Regions from separate parts of the Caulobacter sp. SSI4214 genome, predicted to be linked through region 2. Evidence: riboswitches for the same ligand, from Rfam matches in the RefSeq annotation. Region 2 holds a riboswitch; the other holds the start of a gene.
The links. Region 2 has a riboswitch for glycine ahead of FCU40_RS01895 (TonB-dependent receptor). Riboswitches for the same ligand answer to the same signal wherever they lie in the genome.

Region 1 (3,400 bases), on a different contig from region 2:
GACTTGACGCCGATCACGCCGAGCATCTCGGCGCGATCTTCGGGGGTCAGGGGGAGGTAGCGCATGTTTTTGTCCTGCTCCCTTCCCCTAGATGGGGAAGGGTGGGGATGGGGTGGCTAGGGCGGCGGGGTCACCCCCAACCCTGCCCTTCCCCCATCAAGGGGGAAGGGTTCTTGTTACAGAGTGCCCAGGTAGGCTTCGTAGGCGTCGCGGTCCATCAGGGCGTCGACCTCGGCCGGGTTGGCGAGCTTGATCTTGGCGAACCAGCCGCCGCTTTCCGGCAGGGCGTTGACGGTTTCCGGGGCGTCCGACAGCTCGGCGTTGCCCTCGACGACGTCACCCGACACCGGGGCGTAGACGTCCGAGGCGGCCTTGACGCTTTCGACGACGGCCAGCTGGTCGCCTTGCTTGACGGTCTTGCCGGCCTCGGGGACTTCCACGAACACCACGTCGCCCAGTTGCTCGGCGGCGTAGGCGGTGATGCCGACGGTGGCCACGTCGCCCTCGACGACGACCCACTCGTGATCCTTGGTGAAACGCATCCTGGTGAGTCCCTTGATTTAGAGTTTGCGGACGTAGCGGTTGGGAACGAACGGGCTGGCGACCACCTCGGCGGCGGCGGCTTTCCCGCGAACGATGACCTTCAACGGGGTTCCGATCGCGGCGTGGGCCGGCGGGACGAAACCGATGGCGATGGGATAGCCCAGGCTGGGGGCGAAGCCGCCGCTGGTCACCTTGCCGATCACGGCGCCGGCCTCGTCAGCAATCTCGGCGCCTTCGCGGGCCGGAGCCCCCTCCAGAACCTTCAGGTTCACGCGGACGCGGGTGAGCTCGCCGGCCAGTTCCTTGGCGATGCGATCCGCGCCGAGGTAGTCGCCGGCCTCGCGGCGCGACTTGCCGACGGCGAAGTTCAGGCCGGCCTCGATCGGCGAGACGGTCTCGTCCAGGTCGTGGCCGTACAGCGGCAGGCCGGCTTCCAGGCGCAGGCTGTCGCGAGCGCCCAGGCCGATCGGTTTGACACGCTCGTCGGCCAGCAGGGTGTTCCACACCCGCTCGGCGGCGTCGGCCGGGACCGAGATCTCGTAGCCGTCCTCCCCGGTGTAGCCCGAACGCGAGACGATGGCGTCGACGCCGAAGGCGGTCAGGGCTCTGGCGTCCATGAACACCATTTCGGCGGCTTCCGGGACGTGGGCGGCCAGAACGGCGGCGGCCTCCGGGCCCTGCAGCGCCAGCAGCGCGCGGTCCTCCAGGCGGGTCACCGTGGCCTCGCCGGCAAGCTCGCGGGCGATGATGGCGTAGTCGTTGTCCTTGCAGGCGCCGTTGACCACCACGAACAGGCCGTCGTCGTCCGGACGCGCGGTCATCAGGTCGTCGATGATCCCGCCCCGCGCGTTCAGCAGCACGCCATAGCGCTGCTTGCCGGGCTTGAGGCCCTGATAGTCGGCCGAGACGACCTTCTCGAAGCTCTTGGCCGGGTTTTCGCCGCGCAGGCGCGCCTGGCCCATGTGCGAGACGTCGAACAGGCCGGCGTGCTCGCGGGTCCAGAGGTGCTCCTTCAGCACCCCGTCCTTGTACTGCACCGGCATGGAATAGCCCGCGAACGGCACCATGCGCGCGCCCGCCGCCACGTGGGCGTCGTACAGCGGGGTCTTCTTCAGATCTTCGGACAAGGAACGGGCTCCAAGCGGGGTCGGCGACGGGACCGGCGTCCGCCGGCAAGTCGCCCCCGCTGTCCCTTTGACCTGAGAGATTCCGGCCTTCCCCCTCTGCTGCTTGGGGTCAGCCTTGCTCCTTCGGCGAGCCGCCTTGTCGGACGGCTACTTTCCAGCGTTCCTAAACCCGCGCGGTCCTTTTGCCTGAGCGTTTCCGGGGCGGTTGCGCCTTCGGCCTCGGGAGCGAATCCCGATGTCTCCCGCTGGGGTCCTGGGCTCTTAGGGCGAGGCGGGGACGAGAGTCAACGACGGAGGTGGCGTCGCGCCCGGCGATTGCGAACAATTGTAGAACATGTCAAAGTTGATATCCTAAAATGGGATATCGACGAGCGACCCACATGGAGGGGACCTTGCCGGCGGAAACTCCGCAACGCCTCGACGTGTTCGAACTGCGCGGCCAGCACGTCATCCTGGATTCCGATCTCGCGCGACTGTTCGCCGTCGAGAGCAAGCGGCTGAACGAACAGGTCAAGCGCAACCCCGAGAAGTTCGAGAACTTCGCCTTCCAAATGACCGCCGCTGAGTTTGAATCTTTGAGGTCGCATTTTGCGACCTCAAACGCGGGCCGAGGCGGCCGGCGCCACCGCCCCTACGTCTTCACCGAGCACGGCGTGGTCATGGCCGCGACCGTGGTGAAATCCGAGCAGGCGATCGTCGCCACGCGCTTCATCATCAACGTCTTCGTCGAGACGCGGCGCAAAGCGCCCGATGGCAGCAACCTTCCAGGGCTGATCGACGCTCGCCGACTGCCCCCGCTGGAGGCACAGGCCCGCGTCACTCTGGCGGGAAAGCTCAACGACGCCCTGGGTCGTGTGTTGGACGCCATCGCCGATCCCGTCGCCCAGACCACCGTCCGCGACGAGGCCAAGGCGCTGGCCGCCGAAGGCCTGGCCAGCCTCAAGGAGTATCTCCGCAAGGCCGGCGTCCAGAACGAGAAGACCCTGGCCGAGGTTCGCAAGCTGCTGGCCGAAGCCGAGGCGTTGGAGGCCGAGACCGCCCTTCGCGCCACCGAGAATCAGCATCGCCAACTGGCCCTGCTGGCCAAACAGCTGCGCCTCGTGCTGGCAGCCCAGCAATATCTCGAGCGCGGCGGCGTCGAGGACCTGCTGGGCGTGCTGAAGGACCTGGAGCGGGCCTAAAGCGCCAGGTCGCCGAACCAGTCGTCTTCCCCGATCGGCGGACCAGGCGGGACGGCGACCTTGCCCTTGCCGTCGGCGACGAGGGCCGCGAGGCGCCCGCCGCTCGGGTCCGAGACCACGCCAGCCAGCACCAAGGCCTGGGCGCGATCGGCCGCGTCGCCTGGCGTCAGGGTCTTCAGCCCCTTGCCCCACTCGGAGAGCCGCGCGCGGATCAAGGCGGCGGCGGTCGGCGAAAGGTCCCGGTCGGCCAGGGTCTGGGCCAAGCTGGTCACCAGACGCTGGCGGACGCGCCGCGTCAGCTCGGCCTGCCGGCCCGTCGCCTTGCCGTCGAAGGCGACGAAGGCCAGGGCCTTATCCAGCAGGCCGTCGACGCCTGGTTGGGCCGGATCGCGGCGTTTGGCCTCGACAAGGCGGTTCAGGCGCGCCGCGGCGAACAGGTCGCTCCAGACCAGATCGGCGGCCACCTCGGCGGCGGCGGGCAGATCGAAGACCGGTCCCTGGCCCAGGGTCTCGATCTCGTAGGCGTGGTCGGTCGATTGCGACTGGCCC
Region 2 (3,400 bases):
ATCCAGGTCAAGCTGATCAACGACGGCTACGCCCAGACCTATCGCAGCCCGGAGGCCAAGGGCCTGCCGACCTGGGCGGTATGGCGCGACCAGGGCTTCGGCGTCACCGCCGAGCCCATCGTCTTTGCCTATAACAAGAAGCTGTTGAACGAGGCGGAGGTCCCGCGCAGCCACGCGGCGTTGCTGGCGGCCCTGCGCGCCGACCCCGATCGCTGGCGCGGCAAGATCGCGATGTACGATCCGGAAAGGAGCGGGCTGGGCTTCATGTACATGTCCGGCGACCTGCAGGTCTATCCGGACGCCCAGGCGATGTACGATGCGCTGGCGGGGTCGGAGCCTGGTCTGTTCGTGGTGGGCTCCGCGATGCTGAACAGTCTGACGGATCAGCATGTGATGGTCTTCGGCCTGACCCAAACCTTTGCCGAATGGTGGGCGCGCAGACGCAATCCCGATCTCGGCTATGTCGTGCCCAACGACTATCAGCTTCTGATCTCGCGGGTGGCTTTCATCACCCGCTCGGCGCCGCATCCGAAGGCCGCGCGGCTGTTCCTGGACTATCTGATGTCCGACGAGGGGCAGCGGCGGCTGGCCCAAAGTGGACTTCCGCCCATCCGGTCCGTCGGCGGCGCGACCGCCCTTGGCCTAGGGGCAAGGCCGATCCGGATCGGCCCCGCCTTGCTGGCCAATTTCGACCAGGGCCGTCGGGCCGAGCTGCTCGACACCTGGAGGGCGGCTCTCAAGCAATAGGATTGCATAATATGCGGGCAATTTCGATTAAATTTTAGGCAATATTGGCGAATATCAGAAACTTGGCGGCATTTCGGCGGCCGGCGTGGAACGCCGCGAAGCTGTCACCGACCTGTCATCGCGACGCCTCTGGCGAAAGCGGAAGAACGGGCGCGGCCATCGTTGGTTGATCACGGGGTGGCCTTTTCTCCGCGTGTCGCGCTTCCCGGTATTTCATGCCTCATTTCCGCACTTTGACGCCGGATGTCGAAACGTTCGTATTGGCTCGGCTCTCGCGGAAGAGATCGGGTTCGACCCGACGCCGAAGGCGCAACCGCCCCGGAAACGCTCAGGCAACAGGGACCGCGGAGCAAGAGGACGCTGGAAAGCAGGATCGCCCCGATAGCGGGCGGCCTCGCCGAAGGAGCAAGGGCGCGACCGCGCCTGAATCTCTCAGGCCAAGGGACAGCGGGGGCAGAGGAATCGCCTGGCGGAAACGCGGGATGAGGCCCGCGCGACGCGACCGAACGCGACCGAATAGACGGTCGCGCGGGGAGGCGGCTGTCGATCGTTGAAACAGAGGGGATCTTGCTTTGACTCTTTCACGCCAAACCCGCCGGGGCCTGCTGCTGGGCTGCAGCCTGGTTCCCGCCATCCTGGCTCTCCAAGGCGCCGCTCTGGCCCAGGAGGTCGCCAAGCCCGAGGACAACAGCGTCGGCGAAATCGTCGTCACGGCCTCGCGCATCGACCGCGCCGACTTCCAGGCGCCGACCCCGACCGTGCGCGTCACCGCCCAGGATCTGAGCGTCGGCGCGCGGCCCAACATCGCCGCGGCCCTGAACGACCTGCCGCAGTTTCGCGCCACGACCTCGGCTCAGACCACCGGCACCAACACCGGCGCCGGTAACGCGCCCGTCGACCTGCGCGGCCTGGGCATCAGCCGCACCCTGGTGCTGCTGGACGGCCGCCGCTTCGCCGGCGACAACGACCTGAACCTGATCCCCAGCGTCCTGACCAAGGGCGTCGACGTGGTGACCGGCGGCGCCTCGGCGGCCTGGGGCTCCGGCGCCGTGGCCGGCGTGGTCAATATCAGCATCGACCGCGCTTTCACCGGCCTGAAGATGGGCGTCGAGCGCGGCGAGTCCTCGTACAATGACGCCAAGCAGATCCGTCTGGAGGCGGCGGCGGGCAAGAGCTTCGCCGACGGCCGCGGCCACTTCGTGATCGGCGGCGAATATATCGACAACGACGGCGTGATCCCGAAAGACAGCCGCCCCAATGTCGGTCGCTGGGCCACGGTCTCGAATGGCGCTGGCCGCTTCATCCTGGCGCCGAATGTCGGCTTCGCCAACGCCGCGCCCGGCGGCCTGATTCTTTCTGGCGTTCTGAAGGGCAAGACCTTCAATCCTGACGGCACCTTGCGCGACTTCAACTACGGCACGGTGGTCGGGACCAACACGGTCGGCGGCGAAGGGCCCTCGAACGATGACCTCTCGCCGCTGGTCACGCCGCAGAAGCACTACGCGGCCATGGCCAGCCTGACCTATGACCTGACCGACAAGGTCAAGATGACCGCCGAGCTGCGTCGCTCGCGGATGTGGAACGACTACATCTGGTTTGGCGACCACAATCGCGGCAACCTGACGATCAAGTCGGACAACGCCTTCCTGCCGGCGGCGGTGAAGTCGGCGATGGCGGCGGCCGGCCAGACAAGCTTCACGATGGGCCGCTTCAATACCGAGGCCTATCCGACCATCGACTTCGAGCGTGTCTCGACCCAGGGCACGATCGCCTTCGACGGCTCGTTCGGCGACAGCTGGCGCTGGAGCGCCTACTACAGCCATGGCGAGAACGAGAACAATATCGACACGCCCGGGTTCTTCCTGACCCAGAACTACGCCAACGCGGTCGACTCGGTGATCAGCCCGACGACCGGTCAGCCGATTTGCCGCGTCGCCCTGACCAACGCCTCGACCAACTGCGTGCCGATCAACCTGTTCGGCCAGGGCGCGCCTTCCAAGGCGGCGCTGGCCTATGTGACCGGCACGCCCAGCCAGCGCGAGACCAGCAAGCTGGACGTCGGCGGCTTCAGCCTGCGCGGCGAGCCCTTCAGCCTGCCCGCCGGTCCGGTCTCGATCGCCGTCGGCGCCGAGGCCCGCAAGGAGTCGATCAACCGCACGGTCGGCGCGCTCGACGCGGCCAAGGCCTTCACCACCTTCAGCTTCTCGGCCATGACCGGCAGCTACAATGTCAAGGAAGCCTTCGCCGAGGTGCTGGTCCCGGTCATCCGCGACGTCCCGGTCTTCAACAAGCTGGAAGTCAACGCCGCCGCCCGCGTCTCCGACTACAACACCACCGGCTCGATCTGGTCGTGGAAGCTGGGCGCCACCAACGAGTTCTTCCCCGGCTTCCGCGGCCGGATCACCGAGTCGCGCGACATCCGCTCGGCTAACCTGACCGAGCTCTTCACGACCAGCACGACCGGCTACAACACGATCGTCGATCCGAAGACCAACTCCAGTGTCTATGTGCTGACCAACGGCGGCGGCAATCCGAACCTGACGCCCGAGACGGCCAAGACCTTCACGACCGGCTTCGTCTATTCGCCGCCGGCCCTGCCGGGCCTCAATGTCTCGGTCGATTACTTCAATATCAACATCGATAACGTGATCAC

Region 1: another riboswitch for glycine. It lies ahead of gcvT (glycine cleavage system aminomethyltransferase GcvT); the one in region 2 lies ahead of FCU40_RS01895 (TonB-dependent receptor).

What each region holds. Positions count from the first base shown of each region.
Region 1 covers NZ_SZWJ01000067.1:10,296-13,695, forward strand. The annotation lists gene gcvPA (aminomethyl-transferring glycine dehydrogenase subunit GcvPA) at 1-65, opposite strand, end outside; gene gcvH (glycine cleavage system protein GcvH) at 177-542, opposite strand; gene gcvT (glycine cleavage system aminomethyltransferase GcvT) at 561-1,670, opposite strand; glycine riboswitch at 1,835-1,925, opposite strand; gene FCU40_RS16840 (ORF6N domain-containing protein) at 2,051-2,851, shown strand; gene FCU40_RS16845 (zinc-dependent metalloprotease) at 2,848-3,400, opposite strand, start outside.
Region 2 covers NZ_SZWJ01000003.1:99,250-102,649, forward strand. The annotation lists gene FCU40_RS01890 (extracellular solute-binding protein) at 1-747, shown strand, start outside; glycine riboswitch at 1,013-1,102, shown strand; glycine riboswitch at 1,106-1,197, shown strand; gene FCU40_RS01895 (TonB-dependent receptor) at 1,320-3,400, shown strand, end outside.